4 regions of the Nonomuraea purpurea genome follow, and region 2 is predicted to be linked to each of the others. Evidence: riboswitches for the same ligand, from Rfam matches in the RefSeq annotation. Region 2 holds a riboswitch; each other region holds the start of a gene.

Region 1 (3,197 bases), on a different contig from region 2:
GCCCACCACCTGATCGGCGTGCCCGAGCTCACCGTGATCACCAACTCGATCCCCGTCGCCGAGGTCTTCCACCGCAACCCGCGCGCCGACCGCACGGTCGTGCTGACCGGCGGCGTGCGCACGCCCTCCGACGCGCTGGTCGGCCCGGTGGCCGTGGCCGCGATCCGCCGCCTGCACGTGGACACGCTCTTCCTGGGGGTGCACGGGATGAGCGTGCGGGCCGGGTTCACCACGCCCAACCTGCTGGAGTCAGAGACCGACAGAGAGTTGGTGGCGGCGGCCCACCGGCTGGTCATCCCCGCCGACCACACAAAGTGGAACACGGTCGGCATCAGCACCATCGCCGAGCTGAGCGAGGCCGACGTGGTCATCAGCGACGCGGGGCTGCCCGAGAACGCACGTACCGACCTGGCCGAACGGGCCGGCGAACTGATCATCGCGGAGGGCTCGCCTTGAAGCGCACCATCACCCACCTGGCCGACGGCCGAGAGCTGATCTACTTCGACCGGCGGGACGACGCCGGCAGGAGCGCGATCGACCGGCGGGCGCTCGGTCCCCGGCCGGTGGCCTCCGAGCTGCGCTACGACCCGCTGACCGAGGAGTGGATCGCGATGGCGGGGCACCGGCAGACGCGGACGTTCCTGCCGACGGGCACGGCCGCCGAATGCCCGCTGTGCCCGTCGTCGGAGACGAGGTCGACGGAGATCCCGGCGTACGACTACGACGTGGTGGTGTTCGAGAACCGCTTCCCCTCTTTTTCCGGAAATTTGGGGACTTATCAGGATGTGGGCGGGCTGAGTGAGGTCCGCCCGGGAGTGGGGCGGTGCGAGGTGGTCTGCTTTACCTCCGACCACTCCTCGTCCTTCTCCCGGCTCTCCGACGCCCAGGTCGAGCTGGTGATGGAGGCGTGGGCCGACCGCACGGCCGAGCTGTCCGGGGTGGAGGGCGTGGAGCAGGTGTTCTGCTTCGAGAACCGGGGCGAGGAGATCGGCATCACGCTGGCCCACCCCCACGGCCAGATCTACGCCTACCCGTACGTCACGCCGCGCACCAAGCTCCAGCTCGGCGCCGCCGCCCGTCACAAGGGGCCGGGCAACCTGTTCGCCGACGTGCTGGCGGCCGAGCGTGCCGCGGGGACGCGGGTGGTGGCCGCCAACGAGCTGTGGACGGCGTTCGTGCCCGCCGCGGCGCGCTGGCCGTTCGAGGTGCACCTCTATCCGCACCGGCAGGTGCCCGATCTGGCGGCGTTGTCGGAGGCGGAACGTGCCGCGTTCGCACCGCTGTACACCTCGGTGCTGCGGGCCTTCGACGGGCTGTTCGGGCTCGTGATGCCCTACATCGCGGCCTGGCACCAGGCGCCCGTGCGTCAGGACCGTGACCTGGCCTATCTGCACCTGGAGCTGTTCAGCGTCAGGCGGGCGCCGAACAAGCTCAAGTTCCTGGCGGGCTCGGAGTCGGCGATGGGCGCCTTCGTCAACGACGTGCTGCCGGAGGAGGCCGCGAGCATGCTCCGATCACAGATTGATCACTAATAGATTTCTCCTTAAGGTCGCATTACCCGTGATCTACCACTAACATCCCAATATGCACCGGCCGCAACTGCCGTTGCAGGCCTAATCCCGGGCGCGTCACCCGGGAACCGGGGACCCATCGCACCTGGGGTGAATCCACATACGTGGTAGGGAAAATCGCAGCTCCCCGCCCGAACCCGTCAGCTAACCCGGTCGGCAGAGGGAGAGGAATCACCACGTGGCGGCTTCGTCCCCCGCGAACCTTGCCATCGGCCTCATCACCGCCACCGCCATCGCCGTCCTCCCGGCGGGCGTGGCGTCGGCCGCCCCCAAACCGTCGGAAGCCGAGCTGCGCACCCAGCTCAAGCAGCTCAACGGCAAGGTCGACAAGCTCATCGAGAAGTACAACCTCAAGCGCGTCGAGCTGGCCCAGGCGCGGGAGGCCGCCAAGACGGCCAAGCAGCGCCTGACCACCGCCGACCAGACGCTGGCCACGGCCGAGCAGCGCGTCGCCGAGCTCGCCAGGATGAGCTACCAGAACGAGGAGCGCTCGATCCCCAGCTTCCTGATGGCCCAGAACGCCCCCGGCGCCGCCCTGATGAGCCAGTTGACCGCCGAGCAGCAGGCCCTGGTTCAGAGCGTGGCCAAGGCGCGCGACGACAAGAAGCGGGCATCCGACGAGGCCGCCGCGCTCGCCACCAAGATCGGCGGGGACGCGGCCGAGGTCGCCCGCCAGCGCGACGAGGCCAAGGACGTCATCAAGGACATCCAGAACAAGCTCCAGGACCTGGTGCCGTTCGGCACGGGCCGCAAGTCCAACGGCAGTTGGACGCCCGAACTCCCCTCGGGTTCCGACAACATCACCTCCCGTACGCGCATCATGAAGGAACAGGTCGGCAAGAACTTCGCGCTGCCGTTCGACGTGGGCTGTTTCCGAGCCGGCGCCAGCGGCGAGCATCCGCTCGGACGGGCCTGCGACTTCATGATGAGCACGGGCGGCTCGATGCCGTCGGCCATCAACAACGCCCTGGGCGACCGCATCGCGGACTGGGCGATCAAGAACAAGGACAAGCTGGGCGTCAAGTACGTGATCTGGAGACAGCGCATCAACCAGGGCTCGGGCTGGGAGGGGATGTCGGATCGCGGCAGCGTCACCGAGAACCACTTCGACCACGTGCACATCTCGATGCAGTGACAGCGCAGGGCCGCGTGCGCGGGCGGACCAGAACGGGTGTACTCATCCCATGGTCGACTACCGGCAAAGGCACACCGCCGACTGGCTTCAGTACTTCGCGCACCGCGGCTACCACGCCGCCCGGCCACTGGCCGCCGGTGTCGAAGGTGCCGTCTACTGGCTCGGCGAGGGAGTGATCGCCAAAGTATGGGACGGAAGACCGCCAGAGGACCTCAACCTGACACGTCAGGTCTATGCGGACATCGCTCGCCACCCGTTGCCCTTCTCCACGCCAGAGATCCTGATGGTTGAGGAGCATGAGGGCACCGTCGTCACCTATGAGCGGGAATTGACCGGGTCGCCACTGCGGCCGGACTCAGCGGTGCGACCGCCCGGCCGCGACCTGACCTCTGGAGAGACTGATGCGCTCCTCACGGTCCTGCGCGCCCTTGCCACCATCCCGGGCACCGAAGCCATGCGACGCCTCAAGGTCCAAGGCGACGACCGGCCAC
Region 2 (3,197 bases):
ACACCAGGAACGGCGCGGATCCCCTTTACCCGAGTATCGTCGGGTTTCCGATAATCTTGGAGGCTCACCTCGTGCTCGACTACGACCTGGAGGCGGCCCACTACGACGAGACCCGCGGTGGGTTGCCCCGCGCAGAGTCCGCCGCCGGGGCCGTGTGCGAGCTCGTCCCCGCCGGGGGCACGCTGCTCGACATCGCCTGCGGCACCGGGCTCGTGAGCCGGGAGCTGGCCGGGCGGGGCCTGCGGGTGCTCGGCGTGGACGCCTCCCAGGGGATGGCGCGGATCGCCGCCGGCCGGGTGGACGTGGTCCTGGGCGACGGCCGGGCGCTGCCCGTCCGCGACGGCGCGTTCGACGCCGTAGCCGTGATCTGGCTGCTGCACCTGCTGGACGACGCCCGCCCGGTGATCGCCGAGGCCGCCCGCGTGTTGCGGCCCGGGGGAGTGTTCGTCACGACGGTCGACAAGCGGGCCGCGCATGAGCGGCGAGACCACGTTCGTCGGGCACGGCCAGGGACGCTCGGGGCCCGACCCGACCTTCCGCCTGCTGGCCTTCACCCGGCTCTGAGCCCGGCCAGAGCGATGCCTGGTAGGCGTGCCGCGTCTTGAGGCCGGTTTCGCGTCATAAGCGGCTCCATGCGAAGCTGTAGAGGTCCCAACACCACGGAGGTCCTCAATGGCGGAAACACCGGAGCCGGAAACCAGCGAAACTCCCGAGGACGAGATGAAGCGCAAGTTCCGCGAGGCGCTGGAGCGCAAGCGCAACCAGGGCGCGGGCTCGGGCGCGGGTGGCAGGGGCGTCGACCCATCGAAGATTCACGGGGCGCACGGTCCGGCTGCGAGTAAGAGATCGTTCAGGCGCAAGAGCGGCGGCTGAGGCTGACATTTTTCCTTCGGGGGGTACGGGTTGCCGTGCCCCCCTTCTCTTTACCTTCTTAGGTAGATCTTCGCCCGTTTCATTATGAATCGTTTGCGTTTGTCCGGAATGTCTGGTTAAAGTAATCGCCAAAACCAGCCGGTGGCGTGGACCTCACCCAGGAGGAACCAGCCGGTTGGCGCCGAATCCCGATCATTCGGGAACCGGGGACCCAGGTTTTTGGGGTGAATCCGGCCGTGTGCCGGTAGGGCAACTCCACGCCCGAACCCGTCAGCTAACCCGGTAGGCGTGATGGAGAGGAACTGTGATCAATGCATGACCGCGTCATACCCCCAGACAGCGTAGTGCCGGCCGCCGGCTGAGCGGTTCTCCCCAGCTCTCCACGCTTTTCCCGCGCTGCGCGTAGCCGTCACCCCGTCAGGCGTCCTGTCCGGCTACCCCCTTTGCCACGGCGCGATCCCCCTGTCCCCTCGCAAAGGACTTTACGTTTTCATGACTGCTCGTTTTGGCCTGCGTTCCCTTGCCATGGTCGGCGTTTCCGCCTTCAGCGCGCTGTCCATCGCCGGCACCGCGGCCCACGCCGACTCCGACACCGACGAGAAGATCCTGCTCAAGGGCTCCACGACCGCCTCGTACTTCTGGGACGACGCCTCGGGCCGCGCGGGCGACACCGGCCTGCCGGCCAGCGGCAAGCCCATGCAGAAGGGGCTGGCCGCCAGCCCGAGCTGGCCACTGCTGACCGAGGGTTATGTGACGTACAACGGCAAGAAGCTGCCGTTCTTCGTCGGCGACCGCGGGCCGGGCGTGCCCTCCAACAACGGCATCATGCTGGACCTCGACGGCAAGACCTTCGCCGAGCTGACCGGCGGCACCTTCAACAACGACACGCTGGGCGTGGACGGGGTCGGCGGGCAGGGGCACATCAAGGTCGACTACGTCATCACCAAGTGGGGTGACGGGCCGGGCAAGAAGAACTATCCGGTGCCGTTCTCGAGTGGGGCCTACGCCGAGCGCGACAAGAACCCGGCCACGCCTCCGGAGCCTGTGGGTGAGGTCAACGAGTCGGGCAGCGCGGGCGGCGCCCTGATCGCCGGCGCCCTGGCCATGGCCGGTGGCGGCGCGGTGCTCGGGCGCGAGCGTATCCGCAAGGTCATCAAGGGCTGACTGGACCGACCCGGACCAGAATGTCATTCTGGTCCTCGTGACGATCCGCGTAGCCGCCAACGGCATCGAAATCGCCTATGAGAGCTTCGGCTCACCAGAAGGACGACCCCTGCTCCTGATCATGGGGCTGGGCGCGCAGCTCATCCACTGGGACGAAGAGCTCTGCGGGCTCCTGGCGGCCCAGGGGCACCACGTCGTACGGTTCGACAACCGCGACACGGGCCTGTCCACCCATTTCCACGACGTCGGCGCTCCCTCGGCGGGGGCGCCTTCGGCGTACCTGCTGGACGACCTGGCCGACGACGCCGCGGGGCTCATGGACGCCCTCGGCTGGCCGGCCGCCCACGTCGTGGGCGCCTCCATGGGCGGCATGGTCGCCCAGGCGCTGGCCATCCGGCATCCGGAACGCCTGCTGACGCTCACCTCGATCATGTCGACGCCCGGCCCGTCCGTCGCGCCGCCGAGCGAGGCCGCCATGGCCACCCTGATGGCCAGGCCCGCGGGTGATCGCGAATCCGTCATGGCGCAGTCGCTGGAGACGTGGTCGGTGATCGGGTCGCCCGGTTACGAGCTGGATCGCGAGCGGGTGACCGCGGTGGCCGGGCTCGCCTTCGACCGCTGCTTCGATCCCGGGGGCACCGCCCGCCAGCTGGCGGCCATCATGGCCTCGGGCGACCGGACGGAGCTGCTGGCCGGCGTCCGGGCGCCGACGCTCGTGCTGCATGGCGAGGCCGACCAGCTCGTCCCGGTCGCCGGCGGCCGGGCCACGGCGGCGGCCATCCCCGGTGCGCGGCTGGTGACCTACCCGGGGATGGGGCACGATCTGCCCCGGCCGCTCTGGCGGGACATCGTCGGCGAGATCACCAAGCACACCTCGGCCTGAGGGCCGCGAGAAGTCCGCGTTCTACGCGGACTTCTCGCGGTTGCGCAGGATCTCGGCCACGTTCTCCTCGGCCCACTGCGCCACCACCGAGACGGGGCCGTGCAGCGAGTGGCCCAGGTCCGTCAGCGTGTACTCCACCCGAGGCGGCACCTCCGCGAACACCTCCCGCGTCACCAGCCCGTCGCTCTCCATGGCCCGCAGCGTCTGCGTCAGCACCTTGGGCGTGACCCCGCCCATTCGCGTCCGCAGCCGGGTGAACCGCATCGGCCCTCCGGCG
Region 3 (3,197 bases), 230 kb from region 2:
CGCCAGTACCTGCTCCCGCTCGGCCGCGGTGCGAGCGTGGTCGGATAGCTGCACGTCGAAGCTGAGCTTCTGAGCGATGGTCATGGCGGTCCTTCTCTCTGCGACTTCTGCGAAATCTACCGAAACTGCTGGATCTGCGGATTCACGATGCCTGACGGCGGCTGAGGGCAGTCCGTACTTCCTATTGTCTCGCCATATGGGATGGCTAGCGGCCCTTGGCGGGGTTCGCCCGTGTAGACGCGAAAAAGCGCCTGGCAGTCCTCCTCGGACCGCCAGGCGCTGATCGGGGCTAGGCGGTCCTAGCCGGATACTCGCGCGGTGATGTCGTCGCCGATCTCATGGGTCGTGCGGCCGGCCCAGCCGGTCAGCCGCTCCAGGATGTCGTCGGCGACCGCCTGCTCGACCTTGGCCGACGCATCGTGCAGGCCCAGGTGGTCGAGGAGCATGGCGACGGACAGGATGGTGGCGGTGGGGTCGGCCTTGCCCTGCCCGGCGATGTCGGGGGCGCTGCCGTGCACCGGCTCGAACATGCTCGGCGAGGTGCGTTCGGGGTTGATGTTGCCGCTGGCCGCCAGGCCGATGCCGCCGGCGATGGCCGCGCCGAGGTCGGTGATGATGTCGCCGAACAGGTTGTCGGTGACGACCACGTCGAAGCGCTCAGGCTGGCTCACGAAGAACATCGAGGCCGCGTCGATGTGGCAGTAGTCGGTCGTGACCTCGGGGAACTCCTGCGCCACCCGGTTGACCGTGCGCTGCCACAGGTCGCCCGCGTAGGTCAGGACGTTGGTCTTGTGGACGAGCGTGAGCTTCTTGCGGGGCCGCGACTGGGCCTTCTGGAAGGCGTAACGCACCACGCGCTCGACGCCGTAGGCGGTGTTGAGCGACTCCTGGGTGGCGATCTCGTGCGGCGTGCCGCGCCGCATGACGCCGCCGGTGCCCGCGTAGAGGCCCTCGGTGCCCTCGCGGACGACGATCATGTCGATGTCCTCGGCGGGCGTGTCGGCCAGCGGGGTCTCCACGCCGGGGAACAGCTTGACCGGCCGCAGGTTGACGTAGTGGTCGAACTCGAAACGCAGGCGGAGCAGGAGGTCGCGCTCGAGGACGCCCGGCGGCACGCTGGGGTCGCCCACGGCGCCGAGCAGGATCGCGTCGTAGCCGCGCAGCTCCTCGAGGACCGCGTCGGGCAGCGTCTCGCCGGTGCGGTGGTAGCGTGCGGCGCCCAGGTCGTAGTGAGTGGGCTCGATCTTCGTGCCGACGGCCTCCAGGACCTTGAGTCCTTCGGCTACGACCTCAGTGCCGATCCCGTCCCCGGGGATGACGGCCAGGCGGATGTTACGCGAGTCCATGGGCGGTACCTTACCGGCTCGTCTCGACTGACGAACACATCATCTCATTGTCCGGACGCCCGGTTTTAACAGATTTGCCACGCTTTGACCGTTTCGTTAGAGTCCGAGCCAGCCTAATCCACACAGCCCTGTGTGGAGCCGGGGACCCACCTTTCCCCTGGGGCGAATCGGCGCAAGCCGTAGGGCTACTTCCAGGCCCGAGCCCGTCAGCTAACCCGGTAGGCCACGTGGAAGGATCAGTTCACTGTCTCGCATCGCCATTCTCGTGGCGGCGGGCACAGCAGGGCTCTTCGCTCTGGTCACCCCCGCGCACGCGGCCGCCGATCCCCAGGACGGCGCCGACATCACTCTGACCGGCCCTAAGCTCAAGCGCATCCAGGACAAGCAGAACAAGCCCGCCTGGAAGATCGCCCTCAAGTTCGCCATGGACAAACGCGGGATCCCGTACGTCTGGGGCGGAGCGAGCGACAGTGGCTACGACTGCTCGGGGCTCATGCTCCGAGCTTACGAAGCCGCGGGGATCGAACTGCCCCGCGTCACCAACGACCAGTACGCCGCGTTCGACAGGAAGATCTCCTGGAAGAACCTCAAGCCGGGCGACCTGGTGTTCTTCAGCAATCTGGGCCACGTCGGGATGATCTCCAAGCCCGGCTTCATGGTGCACGCGCCGCATTCCGGCGACGTGGTCAAGGAAGAACGGCTGTCGAACTGGCGCAGAGACGCCTTCGTCGGCGCCGTCCGGCCCGATCCCAAGGGCGTGCGGCTCTCGATCAAGCAGAGCCTCACCCCTGCCCCGTCCATGCCCGTCGCCACCCTTTGAGGTGAGCCCTCATCTCCCGGCCCGCGGTGTTCGCGTCTTTCCACGGCGTGCGGACGACTCCCCCCTCCCATGCCGGGGAGCCCGACGCGGACACCGCGGGCCGGGACGCCTACAGCACGACAGGAGCCGCCTGGTAGCGGACAGAACAGGGGTTCGGGTATCGGTGACGGAAGCGCCGGGGCTCCTCGTTCCAGTAGCCCACGATCTCGACCTCGACCGGATCGTAGATCTTCGGGCACGGCGCCGGCCCGAACCGGAGCCGCTCCAGGTCGGCGTCGCTCCCGCGCAGCCGGTCACAGGCGCCGACGGGATCAGGGTGGGTGCCGCCGTCCGGATCGCAGGCGAGGTACCACTGCTGCTTCTCCCCCGAGCGGACGTCGTACCGCGTGATCTCCAGCTGCCCGATCTCGGCATGGGCGGGGGCGGCCGTGACGAACAGGGCGGCCGCGAAGGCAGGGACGGCGACGGCGCGCTGGATCAGGGGCATGCGGGGGCCTCCTCGACGATCGGATACAGATCGTGACGCTACCAATGCTCTGCGTATCCGGACGGTGAGGTGTCCCTACCCTCGGCCGCAGACGTAGCGTGGTGGTATGGGGCAGCAGAAAGTGCACCTGACGGGGGAGAAAGCCACCCTGCTCGCCACCCTGTACGGCAGGGCGCTCGACGCACGATCCCGTCACCCGATCCTCGGCGACAAACTGGCCGCCGAGACGATCGACCGCATCGACTACGACTTCTCCAAGACGGGCATCGGCCCCGCCATCGCCCCGGCCGTCGCGCTCAGGGCGCATTCCGTCGACGACTGGGCCGCCGAGTACCTGGCGGAGCACCCGGAGGCCGTCGTGCTCCACCTGGGCTGCGGGCTCGACACCCGCTACCACCGGATGGCCGTGCCGCCCAGCGTGCGCTGGTACGACGTGGACTACCCCGAGGTCATCGACCTGCGTGCCCGCCTGTTCCCGAGGCCGCCCGGCTACACGATGATCGGCTCGTCGGTCACCGACCTGGCCTGGCTGGACCAGATCCCC
Region 4 (3,197 bases), on a different contig from region 2:
CCATGCGGATTTGGCGTTACTGGCGGAGCTGGCCAAGGGGGTCACCGTCGATCGAGTGGGCAGACGCCTGGATATCAGCGGACGCACCGTACGCAGGAGATTACGGTGCATCTGCGACCGCATCGGCGTGGCCACCGCGATCGAGGCCGTGGCCTGGGCCGCGCGCCGTCAGCTGATCTGAGCCTGCGGGCTCGGATCGGCTCCGACCGGCTTTCACCGGTTACATCGGCTTCAGCCGGCGATGCGGACCGCGCCGGCCCACGGCCGCCTGTCGATCGAGGCGACGCGTACGACGTCACCCGTCTGGGGGGCGTGCACCATCATGCCTCCGCCGATGTAGATGCCGACGTGGTGCAGGTCGTTGTAGAAGAACACCAGGTCGCCCGCGCGCAGCTCAGAACGGGAGACGTGCCTGCCCGCGGTCCACTGGTCGCCGGTGTAGTGGGGCAGCGAGACGCCCACGCGCTGGAAGGCGGCCATCACCAGGCCGGAGCAGTCGTAGGAGCTCGGGCCCGCCGCGCCCCAGACGTACGGCTTGAGCTGCTGCGTGAGCGCCCATCGTGCGGCCTGCGCCGCCTTGCCGCCGCCGATGACGGGCAGGTTCACATGCGTGGCCCGCGTCCCCGGGCGGCCCGCCTCGCCCAGCGCCCGGCTGTACAGGTTGCTCTCGACCCGGCCGATGAGCTTGGTGATCTTGTCGCGCCTGGTGTCAAGCTCCGCGACGATCCGCTCCATCTCGTCGATGCTGGCCTTGGCGTCGGCCCTGGCGCGGCTGGCGGCGTCCATGGCCCGGGTGACCTGGTTGACCTGCTCGCCCTGCTGCTCCTGGATCGCGTACGTGGTCGCGGCGCGGTCGAGGATCTCCTTGGGGTCGTCGGCCGCGCTGAAAACCATGGCCGTGCTGAGGCCGCCCGACATATAGGCGCTCTGGGCGAGGAGAACCGCCCTGGCACGCTTGGCGGTCAGATCGGCCTCACTGGCCGCCAGCGTCTTCTGTGCGGCCTCTGAGGTCGTCTTCGCGGTCTTGAGCTTCTCCCGCTGGCCGTTGTACTGCTCGGTCAGCGTCTCGATCTCGGTGTGAAGCTCCTCCACCTGTTTGGCGAGCTCCTTTAATGAGGGTTTCGGATCCGCGGACGCCGGGCCGGCGGGGATGGCGAACAGCAGCGCGGCGACTGTGAGACTTGCCACACCGAACCGGCGTGGCCGCCGGGCGCGTTCCGGAGGGCGGGCGTGCTTGCCCGCCGACTTCCCCCCGCGACTGTGCGTGCGCTTCACCAACCAGCTCCTCTCATGAACGCCTACCGGGTTAGCTGACGGGTTCGGGCCGGAGCAGCCCTACCGAGAGGTCTCGGATTCACCCCGATGGTGGCGTTTTGAAGGCGCCACCGGCGGTTCCCCGGCTTCCCTTGCGGGAATTGGGCGTGTCCTCCCACGCGCGACACGCAGGGGGCATCGTCGCTGGACACTAATGCACTCCGGGTTGGTGCTCAACCAGAACGCCGGATCTGTAGAGGTTTCACAACCGAAGTGTCACAGGGGGATCTCGTGATCAACCGTGTACAAGTGACTTTATGCCCTCTTTGCCCGTGGTTCCGCCGAACCTGGGTTCGTGTGGCAGCCGTGCTCACTTGGCCACAACATGTAACAGGATGGGCCGAGACATGGGAGTTAGGGCTGAGCCGTAATGACATCTGTACTCTGGAGAGCCATGGAGCAGGTGGCCGAACCGACAATGCCGGAGACCAAAGTGGTGATCCGGCGTGCCCGCACGCCCGATGTGCGGGTGGTCAGGCGCTTGGTGGACACCTACGCGGGCGCGGGACCGCGGCTCCTGGAGAAGGCCACAGTGACGCTGTACGAAGACGTACAGGAGTTCTGGGTGGCCGAACGAGACGGGCAGGTCGTCGGCTGCGGCGCGCTCCACGTGCTCTGGGAGGACCTCGCCGAGGTCCGCACGGTGGCCGTGGATCCCGAAAGCAGGGGTTTGGGCGTCGGCCGTCAGATCGTCTCCGCACTCATACGGCAGGCGAAGGATTTGGGGCTACGGCGTGTATTCTGTCTGACTTTTGAGGTTGACTTCTTCGCCAGACTCGGATTCCGCCCGATCCAGGGCACTCCGGTCTCACCCGAGGTCTACGCCGAACTGCTGGCCTCATACGACGAGGGTGTGGCGGAGTTCCTCGACCTGGAACACGTCAAGCCGAACACTCTCGGCAACACCCGCATGCTGCTGCATCTGACATCGGGTGACGCGGACCTTGGCTAGATGGAAAGGTGATTGTTGATACCTATGTCGATACGTTGGGCAGCACGGGCATGTGTCCTGACACGTGCCACACGCGCACTCGAAGCGAGGTGACACGGTGAGCACCGGACAGCCGCCGTATCCACAGGACGAATCCGGCGAGAACTCTGCGCCCCGCAATCCCCAATATGGGCAGCAGAACATGGGCCGCCACCCCAACGAGCCTGATCCTGACGCCACTGTGATCGGCTATCGGGCGGACGACGCCTTCGGCCAGCAGGGATATGGTCAGCAGCAGGGCTACGGCCAGCAGCCCCAGTACGGCCAGCAACAGGGTCAAGGCCAGCAGCAGGGCTACGGTCAGCAGCAGGGTTATGGCCAGCAACAACCCCAGTACGGCCAGCAGCCGCAGTCGCAGCCCGACTACGGGCAGCAGGGCTACGGGCAGCAGCAGGGCTATGGCCAGCAGCAACAGGGTTACGGCCAGCAGCCCGACTATGGTCAGCAGCCCGGCTACGGCCAGCAGCCTGACTACAGTCAGCAGCAGGGGTACGGTCAGCAGCAGCAGGGCTACGGGCAGCAGCCCGACTACGGCCAGCAGCCGCAGTCCCAGCCCGGCTACGGCCAGCAGCCCCAGTCGCAGCCCGGCTATGGCCAGCAGCCGCAATCCCAGCCTGACTACGGGCAGCAGGGCTACGGTCAGCAGCAGGGTTATGGTCAGCAGCCTGACTACGGGCAGCAGCAGGGCTATGGCCAGCAGCCGCAGTCGGGTCAGCAGCAGTACGGGTACGGGCAGCAGCCCCAGTCCCAGCCCGACTACGGGCAGCAGGGCTATGGGCAGCAGCAGGGCTACGGCCAGCAGCAGCAGTCCCAGCCCGGCTACGCCCAGCAGGGCTACGGGCAACAGCAGGGCTACGGCCAGCAGTACGGCGACCAGCAGCAGTACGGTCAG

What was found. Region 2 has a riboswitch for cyclic di-AMP ahead of ACFOY2_RS12735 (hypothetical protein). Riboswitches for the same ligand answer to the same signal wherever they lie in the genome.
Region 1: linked by a shared signal. The riboswitch ahead of ACFOY2_RS18600 (coiled-coil domain-containing protein) and the one ahead of ACFOY2_RS12735 (hypothetical protein) in region 2 are both predicted to bind cyclic di-AMP.
Region 3: linked by a shared signal. The riboswitch ahead of ACFOY2_RS11585 (C40 family peptidase) and the one ahead of ACFOY2_RS12735 (hypothetical protein) in region 2 are both predicted to bind cyclic di-AMP.
Region 4: linked by a shared signal. The riboswitch ahead of ACFOY2_RS31795 (C40 family peptidase) and the one ahead of ACFOY2_RS12735 (hypothetical protein) in region 2 are both predicted to bind cyclic di-AMP.

Annotation. Positions count from the first base shown of each region.
Region 1 covers NZ_JBHSBI010000008.1:356,954-360,150, reverse strand. Annotated here, with positions in the region: gene ACFOY2_RS18610 (DeoR/GlpR family DNA-binding transcription regulator) at 1-456, shown strand, start outside; gene galT (galactose-1-phosphate uridylyltransferase) at 453-1,532, shown strand; cyclic di-AMP (ydaO/yuaA leader) riboswitch at 1,601-1,744, shown strand; gene ACFOY2_RS18600 (coiled-coil domain-containing protein) at 1,750-2,706, shown strand; gene ACFOY2_RS18595 (phosphotransferase family protein) at 2,756-3,197, shown strand, end outside.
Region 2 covers NZ_JBHSBI010000005.1:318,043-321,239, forward strand. Annotated here, with positions in the region: gene ACFOY2_RS12725 (class I SAM-dependent methyltransferase) at 72-605, shown strand; gene ACFOY2_RS12730 (DUF5302 domain-containing protein) at 673-873, shown strand; cyclic di-AMP (ydaO/yuaA leader) riboswitch at 1,043-1,177, shown strand; gene ACFOY2_RS12735 (hypothetical protein) at 1,366-2,037, shown strand; gene ACFOY2_RS12740 (alpha/beta fold hydrolase) at 2,075-2,920, shown strand; gene ACFOY2_RS12745 (winged helix-turn-helix transcriptional regulator) at 2,942-3,197, opposite strand, start outside.
Region 3 covers NZ_JBHSBI010000005.1:84,307-87,503, reverse strand. Annotated here, with positions in the region: gene ACFOY2_RS11595 (branched-chain amino acid aminotransferase) at 1-84, opposite strand, end outside; gene ACFOY2_RS11590 (3-isopropylmalate dehydrogenase) at 300-1,346, opposite strand; cyclic di-AMP (ydaO/yuaA leader) riboswitch at 1,447-1,585, shown strand; gene ACFOY2_RS11585 (C40 family peptidase) at 1,612-2,166, shown strand; gene ACFOY2_RS11580 (SSI family serine proteinase inhibitor) at 2,276-2,653, opposite strand; gene ACFOY2_RS11575 (class I SAM-dependent methyltransferase) at 2,760-3,197, shown strand, end outside.
Region 4 covers NZ_JBHSBI010000018.1:55,761-58,957, forward strand. Annotated here, with positions in the region: gene ACFOY2_RS31790 (LuxR C-terminal-related transcriptional regulator) at 1-181, shown strand, start outside; gene ACFOY2_RS31795 (C40 family peptidase) at 232-1,188, opposite strand; cyclic di-AMP (ydaO/yuaA leader) riboswitch at 1,281-1,432, opposite strand; gene ACFOY2_RS31800 (amino-acid N-acetyltransferase) at 1,709-2,266, shown strand; gene ACFOY2_RS31805 (hypothetical protein) at 2,289-3,149, opposite strand.